3 regions of the Streptomyces sp. NPDC007164 genome follow, and region 1 is predicted to be linked to each of the others. Evidence: predicted binding sites of a transcription regulator. Region 1 holds the regulator's gene; each other region holds the start of a gene.

Region 1 (5,046 bases):
TCCCACACGTCGATGTACGGGTGGCCGACCACCAGTACGTTCTCGTCCGTGACCTGATCGGCGATCCGGGACTCCTTGGAGCCGGGGACCAGGTGGTCGACCAGGACGCCCAGCCTGGCGTCCGGGCCGGGGGAGAACTCGCGCACGACGGCGGGGAGGTCGTCGACGCCCTCCAGGTACTCGACGACCACGCCCTCGATCCGCAGGTCGTCGCCCCAGACCCGCTCGACCAGCTCCGCGTCGTGCCGGCCCTCCACGTAGATCCGGCCCGCCCGCGCGACCCGGGCACGCGCGCCGGGGACCGCGACCGAACCCGAGGCCGTGCGCGCGGGGCGCACCGCAGCGGCGGCCGAGGGGCGTACGAGGGTGACCACCCGGCCCTCCAGCAGGAAGCCGCGCGGTTCCATCGGGAACACCCGGTGCTTGCCGAAGCGGTCCTCCAGGGTCACCGTCGGACCCTGGGCCGTCTTCTCACAGCGGATCACCGCACCGCAGTATCCGGTGGAGATCTCCTCCACGACCAGATCGGCTTCGGCGGGGACCTCGGGAACGGGGGCGGACCTCTTCCACGGCGGGGTCAGGTCCGGCTGGTAGCTGCGCATCGGACGACGATAGGACGGCGAGGGCCTGTCCGGTGGACCGGGGCCGGTCACGACACGCCGAAGCGCACGGCCAGTTGTTCGCGCTGATCGCGTACGAACGCCGCGTCCACCACCGCCCCGTGCCCCGGCACGTACACCGCGTCCTCGCCGCCCAGCGCCAGCAGCCGGTCCAGCGAGGCCGGCCAGCGGGACGGGAAGGCGTCCCGGCCCGCCTGCGGTTCGCCGGACTCCTCGACCAGGTCCCCGCAGAACACGACCGCGGGGGAGCCGGGGACCACCGCCACCAGGTCGTGGCCGCTGTGCGCGGGGCCCACGTCGGCCAGCAGCACCTCGCGCCCGCCGCCCAGGTCGACCGTCCACTCGCCGCACACCTCGTGCCGCGGCGCGACCAGCGCGTCCACGGCCTCTGCCGCGTCGTGCTCGCCGACCCCGTGGCGCACGGCCGAGGTGTGCAGCTCGTCCGCCCCGTCCTTCAGCAGCGCGGTCATGCCGACCGCCCCGTACACCTGGGCGCCGGAGAACGCGGCGGTGCCCAGCACATGGTCGAAATGGGGATGGCTGAGTGCGATATGCGTCACCCTCCGGCCGAGCAGAGCCTGCGCCTGGGCCCGCACCTCGGCGCCCTCACGGAGCGTCGATCCGGTGTCGTAGAGGAGCACGCCGTCCGTTCCGGCCACCAGTGCCACCGTCGCGTCCCACCCGGGAAGGCGCCGCCGGCCCACTCCGTGACCGAGTCGTTCCCAGCCGAACTCTTCCCAAGAGGCGTCCATACCGTGACGCTATCGGCAAACCACCTGGGAGGTCTCGCGGTAGCGTGGCCGGTCGCCCTTGCTAGGTCCCCACTCGGCCGCCGTACACTGGCCGGGGGGTTGCTGGCACTCGCGATGACAGAGTGCCAGGCGGATTCCTGGGCAGAGAAACGGGAACGACCCGAGAACCAACGAGGAACACAGCTGGAGGTGTGCGCGATGCTCAGCGAACGCAGACTCGAAGTGCTTCGCGCCATCGTCCAGGACTATGTCGGCACGGAGGAGCCCGTCGGCTCCAAGGCGCTCACCGAGCGGCACAAGCTGGGGGTCTCCCCGGCGACCGTCCGCAACGACATGGCGGTGCTGGAGGACGAGGGCTTCATCGCCCAGCCCCACACCAGCGCGGGACGCATCCCGACGGACAAGGGCTACCGGCTCTTCGTCGACAGGCTCGCGGGGGTCAAGCCCCTCTCGTCGCCGGAGCGCCGCGCCATCCACAATTTCCTCGACGGCGCGGTCGACCTCGACGACGTCGTGGGCCGCACCGTACGGCTGCTCGCGCAGCTGACCCGGCAGGTCGCCATCGTGCAGTACCCCTCGCTGACCCGGTCGACGGTCCGGCACGTGGAGCTGCTCTCGCTGGCCGCCGCCCGGCTGATGCTCGTGCTCATCACGGACACCGGCCGGGTCGAACAGCGCATGATCGACTGCCCTGCCCCGTTCGGCGAGACCTCTCTCGCCGATCTGCGGGCCCGGCTCAACAGCCGGGTCGTCGGACGCCGCTTCGCGGACGTCCCGCAGCTGGTGCAGGACCTGCCGGAATCCTTCGAGAGCGAGGACCGGGGAACCGTGTCCACCGTGCTCTCCACCCTGCTCGAAACCCTCGTCGAGGAGACGGAGGAGCGGCTGATGATCGGCGGCACCTCCAACCTCACCCGCTTCGGACACGACTTCCCGGTGATGATCCGGCCGGTGCTGGAGGCACTGGAGGAGCAGGTCGTGCTGCTGAAGCTGCTCGGCGAGGCCAAGGACTCGGGCATGACCGTACGTATCGGGCACGAGAACGCCCACGAGGGGCTCAACTCCACGTCCGTCGTCGCGGTCGGCTACGGTTCGGGCGACGAGGCAGTCGCCAAACTCGGCGTGGTCGGACCGACCCGCATGGACTACCCCGGAACGATGGGAGCGGTACGCGCAGTGGCACGTTACGTCGGACAGATCCTGGCGGAGTCGTAAGTGGCCACGGACTACTACGCCGTACTCGGCGTGCGCCGCGACGCATCTCAGGACGAGATCAAGAAGGCATTCCGTCGGCTCGCCCGCGAGCTGCACCCGGATGTGAACCCCGATCCGAAGACCCAGGAGCGGTTCAAGGAGATCAACGCCGCCTACGAGGTGCTGTCGGACCCGCAGAAGAAGCAGGTCTACGACCTCGGCGGCGACCCGCTGTCCGCCTCCGGCGGCGGTGGCGCGGGCGGATTCGGACAGGGCGGCTTCGGCAACTTCTCCGACATCATGGACGCGTTCTTCGGCACGTCGTCGCAGCGCGGACCCCGTTCGCGCACCCGGCGCGGCCAGGACGCGATGATCCGGCTGGAGATCGATCTCGCCGAGGCGGCGTTCGGCACCACCAAGGACATCCAGGTCGACACGGCAGTCGTCTGCACGACCTGCAGCGGCGAGGGGGCCGCCCCCGGCACCTCCGCGCAGACCTGTGACATGTGCCGCGGCCGCGGCGAGGTCTCCCAGGTCACCCGGTCCTTCCTCGGCCAGGTCATGACCTCGCGGCCCTGCCCGCAGTGCCAGGGCTTCGGCACGGTCGTGCCGACCCCGTGCCCGGAGTGCGCCGGCGACGGCCGCATCCGCTCGCGGCGCACGCTCACCGTGAAGATCCCCGCCGGAGTCGACAACGGCACCCGCATCCAGCTCGCGGGTGAGGGCGAGGTCGGCCCCGGCGGCGGCCCGGCCGGCGATCTGTACGTGGAGATCCACGAGCTCTCGCACGCGGTGTTCCAGCGCCGCGGCGACGACCTGCACTGCACGGTCACCATCCCCATGACGGCGGGCGCGCTCGGCACCAAGGTGCCGCTGGAGACGCTCGACGGCCTGGAGGAGGTCGACATCCGGCCGGGCACCCAGTCCGGCCAGTCGGTCCCGCTGCACGGCCGCGGCATCACGCATCTGCGGGGCGGCGGGCGCGGCGACCTGATCGTGCACGTCGAGGTGATGACCCCGACGAAGATGGAACCGGAGCAGGAGCGACTGCTGCGCGAGCTGGCGAAGATGCGCGGCGAGGAGCGGCCCACCGGCCAGTTCCAGCCCGGCCAGCAGGGGCTGTTCTCCCGGCTGAAGGACGCCTTCAACGGCCGCTGACCAACCCCGCAAGCCGTTCCCGGACGCCGGACGGACCCGCTCGACGGGACCGTCCGGCGTTTGAGTTCCGACCCGTCCGGCGTTTGAGTACAAAGCGGACCCCGGGCCGGGCGTCCCGGGCGGCCCGGGACGTGACACGATGCGGTCATGTCATCCGCGTTGACCGATCTCTGCCGGTATCCGATCGTGCAGGCCCCGATGGCGGGGGGCACGTCCTGTCCCCAGCTCGTCGCGGCCGTCTCCGAGGCGGGCGGGCTCGGTTTTCTCGCCGCCGGGTACAAGACGGCGGACGGCATGTACAACGAGATCAAACAGCTGCGCGGGCTGACCGGCCGGCCCTTCGGCGTCAATCTCTTCATGCCGCAGCCGGGACTCGCCGACCCGAGCGCAGTCGAGGTGTACCGGCACCAGCTCGCGGGCGAGGCCGCCTGGTACGAGACCCCGCTCGGCGACCCGGACTCCAGCGGCGACGACGGCTACGACGCCAAGCTGGCCATACTCCTGGACGACCCGGTCCCGGCCGTCTCGTTCACCTTCGGCTGCCCGACCCGCGACACCCTCGACGCGTTCGCCGGCGTCGGCACGTACACCGTCGTGACGGTCACCACGCCCGAGGAGGCCCAGACCGCCCAGTGGGCGGGCGCCGACGCGGTCTGCGTCCAGGGCGTCGAGGCGGGCGGCCACCAGTCCACCCACCGCGACGACCCGCAGACCGACGGCGCCGGAATCGGGCTGCTCTCGCTGGTGTCGCAGGTCCGCGAGACCGTGCAGATACCGATCGTCGCCACCGGCGGGCTGATGCGCGGATCCCAGATCGCCGCGGTGCTGGCCGCGGGCGCGGAGGCGGCGCAGCTCGGCACGGCGTTCCTCATCTGCCCCGAGTCCGGGGCGAGTCTGCTGCACAAGCAGGCGCTGACCAATCCGCTGTTCGTACGGACCGCCCTGACCCGGGCGTTCTCAGGCCGCCCGGCCCGCGGCCTGGTCAACCGCTTCATGCGCGAGCACGGCCCGTACGCCCCCGCCGCCTACCCGCAGGTGCACTATCTGACCGCCGGGCTGCGCAAGGCGGCGGCGAAGGCCGGGGACGCGCAGGGCATGGCCCTGTGGGCGGGCCAGGGGCACCGGATGGCACGCGAGCTGCCGGCCGGCCCGCTGGTCAGGCTGCTCGCCGAAGAACTGGACGCCGCACGGACGGCAGTGAGCACAGGGAGTACGCAGTGACCGCACCGGTCTTCGTCGTCGAACAGGTCCCCGGCGGGCCCGAGTTCGTCCTGGAGGGGCCCGAGGGTCGGCACGCCGTGTCGGTGAAGCGGCTGCGCGCC
Region 2 (5,046 bases), on a different contig from region 1:
ATCAACACGGCGCGCGGTTCGCTGATCGACGAGGACGCGCTGCTGCCCGAGCTGACGGCCGGGCGCCTCCAGGCGGTCCTGGACGTGACGGACCCCGAACTGCCGCCCGCCGACTCGCCGTTGTACACCCTGCCGAACGTGCTGCTCACCCCGCACGTCGCGGGTTCGCTGGGCGACGAGCTGCACCGGATGGCGGACCAGGCACTGGACGAGCTGGAGCGGTTCGCGGCCGGTCTGCCCTTCGCGGACCCGGTGCACTCCGGGAGCCTGAGCCACTCGGCCTGAACCGCGCTCCGGAACACCGGAAGGCCCCCTGTCCCGCCGCTCGGCGGTGGGACAGGGGGCCTTCTTCGGCTGTCGGCCTTCCGAGAGCTCACGAGCCCTCAGCGGCTACGCGTCAGTGCGAGTGACCGTGACCGCCGTGGCCGGCCTCGGCCTCTTCCTCGGCCGGCTTCTCGACGACCAGGGTCTCGGTCGTGAGCAGCAGCGACGCGATGGACGCGGCGTTCTCCAGCGCGGAGCGGGTGACCTTGACCGGGTCGATGACGCCGGCCTTCACCAGGTCGCCGTACTCGCCGGTCGCGGCGTTGAAGCCCTGGCCCTTGTCGAGCTCGGAGACCTTCGAGGTGATGACGTAGCCCTCAAGGCCGGCGTTCTCGGCGATCCAGCGCAGCGGCTCGACGGCGGCGCGGCGCACGACCGCGACACCGGTGGCCTCGTCGCCGGTCTTGTCGAGGTTGCCCTCCAGGACCTTGACGGCGTGGACCAGAGCGGAGCCACCACCGGAGACGATGCCCTCCTCGACCGCGGCGCGGGTCGCGGAGATGGCGTCCTCCAGACGGTGCTTCTTCTCCTTGAGCTCCACCTCGGTGGCGGCACCGACGCGGATCACGCACACGCCGCCGGCCAGCTTCGCGAGGCGCTCCTGGAGCTTCTCGCGGTCCCAGTCGGAGTCGGTGGCGTCGATCTCGGCCTTGATCTGGTTGACCCGGCCCTTGACGTCGCCGGGCTCGCCGCCGCCGTCCACGATCGTGGTGTCGTCCTTGGAGACGGTGACGCGGCGGGCGGTGCCCAGCACGTCCAGACCGGCCTGGTCGAGCTTGAGGCCGACCTCCTCGGCGATGACGGTCGCACCGGTGAGGGTGGCGATGTCGCCGAGCATGGCCTTGCGGCGGTCACCGAAGCCCGGGGCCTTCACCGCGACGGCGTTGAAGGTGCCACGGATCTTGTTGACGACGAGGGTCGACAGCGCCTCGCCCTCGACGTCCTCGGCGATGATCAGCAGCGGCTTGGAGCCACCGGCCTGGATGACCTTCTCCAGCAGCGGGAGCAGCTCCTGGATCGAGCCGATCTTGCCCTGGTGGATCAGGATGTACGGGTCGTCGAGGACGGCCTCCATACGCTCCTGGTCGGTCACCATGTACGGGGACAGGTAGCCCTTGTCGAAGGCCATGCCCTCGGTGAAGTCGAGGTCCAGACCGAAGGTGTTGGACTCCTCGACGGTGATGACACCGTCCTTGCCGACCTTGTCCATCGCGTCCGCGATGAGCTCGCCGACCTGCGGGTCCTGCGCGGAGAGCGCGGCCACGGCGGCGATGTCGGTCTTGTCGTCGATCGGCCGGGCGGTCGCGAGGAGCTCCTCGGACACGGCCTTGACCGCGGCGTCGATGCCCTTCTTCAGGGCGGCCGGGGAAGCACCGGCGGCGACGTTGCGCAGACCCTCGCGGACGAGCGCCTGGGCCAGCACGGTCGCGGTGGTCGTACCGTCACCCGCGACGTCGTTGGTCTTGGTCGCCACCTCCTTCACCAGCTGGGCACCGAGGTTCTCGTACGGGTCGTCGAGCTCGACCTCGCGCGCGATGGTGACACCGTCGTTGGTGATGGTGGGAGCGCCGAACTTCTTGTCGATGACGACGTTGCGGCCCTTGGGGCCGATCGTCACCTTGACCGTGTCGGCAAGCTTGTTGACGCCGCGCTCAAGGGCGCGACGGGCGTCCTCGTCGAACTTCAGGATCTTCGCCATGGGAGCTGAGCTTTCCTCTCGAACGAACTGCGCCCCCGACCGCCCGGCTGGTTATTCGCAGGGGGCCAGGGGCGCAGAACAGAAGCAAACGTGGGTGAATTACTTCTCGATGATCGCGAGCACGTCGCGAGCCGAGAGGACGAGGTACTCCTCGCCGTTGTACTTCACCTCGGTGCCGCCGTACTTGCTGTACAGCACGACGTCGCCGGTCTTGACGTCGAGCGGAAGGCGCTCGCCGTTCTCGAAGCGGCCCGGGCCCACGGCCAGGACGACGCCCTCCTGGGGCTTCTCCTTGGCGGTGTCCGGAATGACCAGGCCGGAGGCCGTGGTCTGCTCGGCGTCGAGCGGCTGGACCACAATGCGGTCCTCGAGCGGCTTGATCGCAACCTTGGTGCTGGCGGTCGACACGATCCGGTCTCCCCCTTCGGAGATCTCACGGGGTAACAGTCTTGGGTGGCGACCAGGTCGATCCGTCGTCGCGGGTGCCGGACCTGCCAGTCGCGCAGTACTGCTGGCACTCTCCAGTGGTGAGTGCCAGCACCGAGACTATGACCGGGATTAGCACTCGGTCAAGCGGAGTGCCAATTCGGACGATCGTGGCGTCACCGCCGGGGCACGGTCCGGACAGCAGTCCGGACAACACGGAGGCAACGTACGGACGGGCCGGGCCGTTCCGCACCGCCGCGCGGGCGGGCCCGCCGCCGGCGTCCGCGACGGATGGTTCACCTTCTGCGCGGCCTTGCGGCCCAGCCGTTCGATCGGATCCACCGACTGCGCGCAGCCGGTGGTGGTGAGGAGCGCACCGGCCGCCAGCAGTCCGGCCAGCAGCCGGTGCGCCCTTCTCATACGTAGTCCTCCAGCCGGGCCACGGCGTATCCCCGGTCCGTGACGGTCTTCATGACCGCCCGGACCAGGTCGGTCATGCTGCCGTCCCATTCACCGCGGCCCCGGAAGTGAGTGAGGATGATGTCGCCCGGGTGCAGGTCCTCGTCCTCCTCGCGCCACTCCATGTGGTCCGGGAACGCCTCGGCGTTCCAGAGGGGCACGGCCTTGATCCCGCAGGACTGGGCGATGCGGAGGGTGTCGCCGTTGTAGTTGCCGTACGGCGGGCGGAAGAGGGTGGGCCGCTTGCCGAACCGCTTCTCGATGATCTCCTGCTCGCCGCAGATCTCCCGCTCCTGCTCGGCGTACGAAAGTCCGGGCAGATAGGGGTGGTTGAGCGTGTGATTGTTGAGGCCGACGCCCAGCCGCTGCGCCTCGCCGAAGTACCCGTAGTTGTCGCTCACCTCGTAGTCGCTGAGGAACGCGCTGTACGGGATGTCCAGCTCGTCCATCATCTGCAACAGCTCGGGGTCCTTCTCGGAGCCGTCGTCCATCGTCAGGAAGACGACCCGGTCCTTGGTCGGGACGGTGGTGAAGACCGGCGGCAGCGAGTCGTCGCCGCCCTCCACCTCGAAGCCCTCGCGGGTGGTGACGCGCGGCTTCACGGCGGGCGGTCGCGGTGCGATCAGCGGCGTCTTGTCCAGCCCCCACTTCTTGGCGAGCGTCGCCCGTACGGCCGGGCCGAGCTGCGCGTTCTCACGGGCCCCGCCGGGCGCCCGGTCCCGGCCGGCGCGCTGTCCGGGGCCGCCCGGGTGCCCGGCGGCGGGGTTCGTGCCGGGGGTCTCGGCGGGGTTCAGCTCCGGGTTCGGGCCCGGGTTCCCGGCCGGGGGCCGGTCCCGGTGCTCGATGTCGCCCGGCTGCCCGCCGGACCCGGAGTCGCAGCCCGAGCCGACCGCGGCGACCAGGAGTGCGGCCAGGACGGCGAGGGCGGGCCGGTGCGCACCGGCCCGCCCTCGCCCGGATCGAGGCGTGGCCGATCCGATCCTCTTCATGGTGTTTTTTACGTTTTGTCGTACAAGCTGCATGGCGCCGCATACTGCCAGCAGGGAATCGGCCTCCCGGTCCGACACCGCCGCCCGGCCCGGCGGTCTACCCGGCTGGCTCACAATGGGGCGGGTGAACGCTCTCGCCCCGAACGACCCGTCCGCCGCCGACGACCGGTCCGACGCCCCCGACCCCATCGCGTCCTTCCTCGCCCTGCGCACCCCCGAGGGCGCCGCGCTGCTGGACGAGCTGCGGTCGTACGACCCCTCCCAGGAGCTCGCCACCGCCACCCGGCTGCGCCGCTCCCACCCGGCCCCGCTGGTCTCGGCGGCGCTGGGACAGGCGCGGCTGCGGCAGCGGGCGGTGGCGAAGTTCGGCGCCGCGGACGCGTACCGGATGTTCTTCACGCCGAACGGCGTCGAGCAGGCGACCCGCACATCGGTGGCCACCCATCGCGCGCGGCGGTTCGCGGCGGGCGGGGTGCGCAGCCTCGCCGACCTGTGCTGCGGGATCGGGGGCGACGCGATCGCGCTCGCGCGGGCGGGCGTGTCCGTCCTCGCCGTCGACCGCGACCCGCTGACCGCCGAGGTGGCCCGCGCCAACGCCGTCGCGCTGGGCCTGGACGGCCTGATCGAGGTGCGGTGCGCCGATGTCGCCGGCATCGACACCTCGCCGTACGACGCGGTCTTCGTCGACCCGGCCCGGCGCGGCGGCCGGGGCCGGATCTTCGACCCCGAGGCGTACTCACCGCCGCTCTCCTGGGCGACCGGTGCCGCGCTCGCGGCCCCCCGCGCGGCCCTGAAGATCGCCCCGGGGATCCCGCACGAGGCGATCCCGGCGCAGGCGGAGGCCGAGTGGATCTCGGACGGCGGCGACGTGAAGGAGGCGGTGCTCTGGTTCGGCGAGGGCTTCGCGGCCGGTTCGTTCCGCGCCACCGTGCTCCCGGCCGGGGCCGGCCTGTGGTCCGCGGCCCCGCTGCCCGCCCCGCCGGTCGGCCCGGTCGGCCGCTATCTGTACGAGCCGGACGGCGCCGTCATCCGCGCCCATCTGGTCGCCGACCTCGTGGCACGGTGCGACGGCCGGCTGATCGACGAGACGATCGCGTACATCACCGGCGACGAGCCGTACGAGTCCCCGTACACCTCCGGGTACGAGAT
Region 3 (5,046 bases), on a different contig from region 1:
TCCGGCCGCAGAAGCCGAACACGATCGCCAAGTCCCTGGCGATCGGCAACCCGGCCGACGGCCCGTACGTCCTGGACATCGCCCGCCGCACCGGCGGCGCCGTGGAGGACGTGAACGACGAGCAGGTCGTCGACGCGATCAAGCTGCTGGCGCGCACCGAGGGCATCTTCGCGGAGACGGCGGGCGGTGTGACGGTCGGCGTGACGAAGAAGCTCATCGAGGCCGGTCTGATCGACCCGTCGCTGACCACCGTCGTACTCAACACGGGTGACGGTCTCAAGACCCTCGACGCGGTGGCCGAAACCTCTCAGGCGACCGCGACGATCCGTCCCAGCCTGGACGCGTTCCGCGCCGCCGGCCTCGCCACCAGCTGACCACCCGAGACTTCAGGAAGGGCACCCGCCATGAGCGTCAAGGTCCGCATCCCCACCATCCTCCGTACCTACACGGGCGGCCAGGCCGAGGTCCCGGCCGAGGGCTCGACCCTCTCCCAGGTCATCGAGTCCCTGGAGCAGAACCACCCGGGCATCGCCGCCCGCGTCCTGGACGACCAGGGCAAGCTGCGCCGCTTCGTGAACGTGTACGTCAACGACGACGACGTGCGCTTCGAGGGCGGCCTGGAGACCGCGACGCCCGACGGCGCCGGCATCTCGATCATCCCGGCGGTGGCGGGCGGCTGCTGACGCCCCGTCCGGCCGCATCGCGTTATCGAATTGCCCCCTCCGCGTTTGAAGCGGAGGGGGCAATTCTGCATGGTTGAGCGGGGTACAGTGTGGGAAGTCCCCCCAGCTGCCCCGCGCCGCCCGCATATGAGAATGCGCCTGGTCGCGACAAGATGCAGCCAAAGTGTGTGTTGCCCTTGCGGCATAAGTCGCCTTTGCCTGGCCCGACTTGCCCAGGAACCTCATGAATCGCGCATATTCGGGCGTTCGGCGCGGCCGAGAATTCTCGTCCGATTGACCTGTTGCAGAGGGCAGTTGGGCAGATACATTCAGCCGCGGTCGACGCGTTCCGGCGCACACACCCTCTCCTGTCGGAGGGTGAGTTCTGACCCGGGTCCGCGAAGTGCGGTCCTGCGCAAGGGCCAGTAATAGGGGAGTTAGGCATGGCTCAGGGCACCGTCAAGTGGTTCAACGCGGAGAAGGGGTACGGCTTCATCGCGGTCGACGGTGGTGCGGATGTTTTCGTCCACTACAGCGCGATCCAGATGGACGGGTACCGCACCCTCGAAGAGGGTCAGCGAGTTGAATTCGAGATCTCGCAGGGCCAGAAGGGGCCGCAGGCAGACATGGTCAAGCTCGCCGTCGGCTGAGTTCGGCGCGGTCGGCCAACGACACCACTCACGCGCTGAGGGCCCGTACCCCGGGGGTACGGGCCCTCAGCGCGTCCTGACGCGCGCCGGGTGTTGTCCGCAGCTCTGCACGGCCTTCGTCCGCAGCCCTGCGCGACCCTCGTCCGCAGCCCTGCACGGCCCTCGCCCACAGCCGCCGCGGCCCTCGTCCACAGCCCTCCACGGCCGTCCGCCGTTGTCCACATCCGGAGGGGGACGCTTGCACTCTCGGGGGTCGAGTGCTAATCATTGCGTTAGCACTCTCCAGGTGAGAGTGACAGAACTTGGACCGGGCCGGTGAGGCCCGCAGGTCGGTGGGGCAAGGAACCGCCGGTCACGCAGGCCGTCCGTCGCGGGCGCCACTCGGTCCGGAGAAATCCACCCCTGTCCGGGAGGACCACTTCACATGGCCAAGATCATCGCGTTCGACGAGGAGGCCCGGCGCGGTCTCGAGCGCGGCATGAACCAGCTCGCCGACGCCGTCAAGGTCACCCTTGGCCCCAAGGGTCGCAACGTCGTCCTTGAGAAGAAGTGGGGCGCCCCCACGATCACCAACGATGGTGTTTCCATCGCCAAGGAGATCGAGCTGGAGGACCCGTACGAGAAGATCGGTGCGGAGCTGGTCAAGGAGGTCGCCAAGAAGACGGACGACGTCGCCGGCGACGGTACGACCACCGCCACCGTTCTCGCCCAGGCTCTCGTCCGCGAGGGTCTGCGCAACGTCGCCGCGGGTGCCAACCCGATGGCCCTCAAGCGGGGTATCGAGAAGGCCGTCGAGGCCGTCTCCGCCGCCCTCCTGGAGCAGGCCAAGGACGTGGAGACCAAGGAGCAGATCGCTTCGACAGCCTCCATCTCCGCCGCCGACACCCAGATCGGCGAGCTCATCGCCGAGGCCATGGACAAGGTCGGCAAGGAAGGCGTCATCACCGTCGAGGAGTCCCAGACCTTCGGTCTGGAGCTGGAGCTCACCGAGGGTATGCGCTTCGACAAGGGCTACATCTCGGCGTACTTCGCCACCGACATGGAGCGCATGGAGTCGTCCCTGGACGACCCGTACATCCTGATCGTCAACTCGAAGATCAGCAACGTGAAGGACCTCCTTCCGCTGCTGGAGAAGGTCATGCAGTCCGGCAAGCCGCTGCTGATCATCGCCGAGGACGTCGAGGGCGAGGCCCTGTCGACCCTGGTCGTCAACAAGATCCGTGGCACCTTCAAGTCCGTCGCCGTCAAGGCCCCGGGCTTCGGTGACCGCCGCAAGGCCATGCTCGGCGACATCGCCATCCTCACCGGTGGCACCGTCATCTCCGAGGAGGTCGGCCTCAAGCTGGAGAACGCCGGTCTCGACCTGCTTGGCCGCGCCCGCAAGGTCGTCATCACCAAGGACGAGACGACCATCGTCGACGGTGCCGGTGACAGCGACCAGGTCCAGGGCCGGGTCAACCAGATCCGCGCCGAGATCGAGAACTCCGACTCGGACTACGACCGCGAGAAGCTCCAGGAGCGCCTCGCGAAGCTGGCCGGCGGCGTGGCCGTCATCAAGGCCGGTGCCGCGACCGAGGTCGAGCTCAAGGAGCGCAAGCACCGCATCGAGGACGCGGTGCGCAACGCCAAGGCCGCCGTCGAGGAGGGCATCGTCGCCGGTGGTGGCGTGGCTCTGCTCCAGGCCTCGGCCGTCTTCGAGAAGCTGGAGCTCTCGGGTGACGAGGCGACCGGCGCCAACGCCGTCAAGCTGGCGCTGGAGGCCCCGCTCAAGCAGATCGCCGTCAACGGTGGTCTTGAGGGCGGCGTCGTCGTCGAGAAGGTGCGCAACCTGGCCGTCGGCCACGGTCTGAACGCCGCGACCGGCGAGTACGTCGACATGATCGCCGAGGGCATCCTCGACCCGGCGAAGGTCACGCGTTCCGCTCTGCAGAACGCCGCGTCCATCGCCGCGCTGTTCCTCACCACCGAGGCCGTCATCGCCGACAAGCCGGAGAAGGCCTCCGCGGCCGCTCCGGGCGGCATGCCGGGCGGTGACATGGACTTCTGATCCTGACGGATCGGTAGTTCCGGCACAGCTTCGCAGCTCTGCCGCGTGGGCCCCGGGACCATTTCGGTCCCGGGGCCCACGTGCGTCTCCCGCCCGTCCTGCGTGCTACCGGGCGAACAACAGCTCCGGGAAGCGTTCGGAGGGCCCGTCGAGTAGCCGGTCGTCGTGCCCGCGCAGCCACCGGTCGAAGAGCGACGCCACGTACGCCCGATTCGCGGCCGGTGCGCGGCCCGGGCTCCCCATAGGTCTGCGGCGGGCGCACCCACGATGCCCGCCGGAGCATCGTGAGCGCGTGACACCGCAGTCCCCATTCCGTCATGAGCCCCCTGGCTCCCCGGTATGAGACAAGGGGCAGGGCGGGCACGGCGGTCAGGGCGACGCGCCGTGCTACGGCAGGCGGTCGAGCAGCCAGGTGCAGAGTTCCTCCGTCACCAGGGTGTGTCCCTCGTTCCGGGAAGCGAACTTGAACTCGTCCAGCCCGCCGATGCCTTCCGGGAGCGAGGAGATGTCCTGGTACAGGCTCTCGTCCGTGTCCGGGTCGGCGACGTCGACCGCGCTGACGGACGGTACGAAGCAGTGCGACCGGATGCGCACATCGGTCTTGAAGCCGAGGATCGCGTTGAGGGCGTTGAGCCCGTCGGCGAGGATGCCGAAGCCTTCCAGCGAGCCGCCGGGGGCGCCGTCGATCGACGGAAGCCCCTTCGTACGGTCCTCGTTGGTCTTCAGCGTCACCACCCGCAGCTTCGCCACCAGCTCGTCGGGGCCCGGCGCCTGGGTGTAGAGCTTGGTGCCCACGACCGACAGGCCCTTGCCCTCCAGCGCCAGTTCGCCCGCCCGTACGTCGGTGCCCTCGCCGTCGCCCCGGCCATTGGCGACACCGATCAGCCGGGGCCGGCGCGGCCATTCGCCGACCGCCTGCATCTCCGCCAGGAACGCGCCGCGCTCGTCGCTCTGGTCAGGCGCGCTGTCCCACTTCTCGATGTGGCGCCACAGCAGCTGGCGGGCGGCCGGGCTGTTGATCTGGTCGGAGAACCTGCTGTCGAGATCCTTGATGTAGTGCGCGAACGCCTGGAGCGCGATCGGGATCCAGGCGCCCCGGTGCGGGCTGTCGTACGAGAAGTACAGCGCGGTGTCGTGGTCGATGCCCTGGCTCTCCATCTTGGCCAGCGCGTGCCGGGTGACGAGCCCGCCCATGCTGAACCCGCCGACCGCCAACGGAGTGTTGCCCAGGCGCTCCGCGATGGCCCGCCTGATCGCGGCCTGTGCGGTACGGGAGTTGTCCAGAATCGACGCACTGCGGTCGTCGAAACCGAGGAGGACGACGTCGTGGCCGCGTCGGCGCAGCTCGCTGATGAGCGCGTAGTCGCCGAACTCCATGATCTGCCAGGAGAATTCCAGCTCGCTCGGCCCGGTGCTGAAACCGTCGGCGAAGATGACCGGCCGCACGAGACCGGTGTTCCCCTCGCCGTAATAGACCCAGGCGGTACCGCCCGGCAGATCCCACACCTCGCTGGGCTGCAACGGGAGGGAGCTGGGCCTCTCGGCGTCCAGGCGGGGGCCGGGGGCCAGCGCGATGGCGGGCCGGTCCTGGAGCCCGGAGACGATCTGCTCGTGGGTGGGTTCGGACATGGTTCGTTCCCCTTTGGGTGATTCGTAACAGTCGGTGCCAAGAGGAACACGCGGAGTA

What was found. Region 1 encodes HrcA, which represses chaperone genes, less so after heat shock. Its sites were predicted from a motif close to TTNGCACTCNGNNNNNCNGAGTGCNAA; they were not measured.
Region 2: the regulator HrcA is predicted to act here: its motif matches at 2,582-2,608, upstream of groES (co-chaperone GroES).
Region 3: the regulator HrcA is predicted to act here: its motif matches at 1,550-1,576, upstream of groL (chaperonin GroEL).

The regions. Positions count from the first base shown of each region.
Region 1 covers NZ_JBEYFB010000009.1:139,960-145,005, forward strand. The annotation lists gene ABZ622_RS15255 (DUF3097 domain-containing protein) at 1-602, opposite strand, end outside; gene ABZ622_RS15260 (MBL fold metallo-hydrolase) at 650-1,372, opposite strand; gene hrcA (heat-inducible transcriptional repressor HrcA) at 1,571-2,587, shown strand; gene dnaJ (molecular chaperone DnaJ) at 2,588-3,724, shown strand; gene ABZ622_RS15275 (nitronate monooxygenase) at 3,872-4,945, shown strand; gene ABZ622_RS15280 (16S rRNA (uracil(1498)-N(3))-methyltransferase) at 4,942-5,046, shown strand, end outside.
Region 2 covers NZ_JBEYFB010000001.1:350,163-355,208, forward strand. The annotation lists gene ABZ622_RS01420 (hydroxyacid dehydrogenase) at 1-285, shown strand, start outside; gene groL (chaperonin GroEL) at 398-2,023, opposite strand; gene groES (co-chaperone GroES) at 2,123-2,431, opposite strand; partial or broken gene ABZ622_RS01435 (polysaccharide deacetylase family protein) at 2,744-2,869, opposite strand; gene ABZ622_RS01440 (polysaccharide deacetylase family protein) at 2,866-3,897, opposite strand; gene ABZ622_RS01445 (SAM-dependent methyltransferase) at 4,013-5,046, shown strand, end outside.
Region 3 covers NZ_JBEYFB010000001.1:764,560-769,605, reverse strand. The annotation lists gene thrC (threonine synthase) at 1-374, shown strand, start outside; gene ABZ622_RS03525 (MoaD/ThiS family protein) at 405-683, shown strand; gene ABZ622_RS03520 (cold-shock protein) at 1,106-1,312, shown strand; gene groL (chaperonin GroEL) at 1,737-3,359, shown strand; gene ABZ622_RS03510 (hypothetical protein) at 3,747-4,988, opposite strand.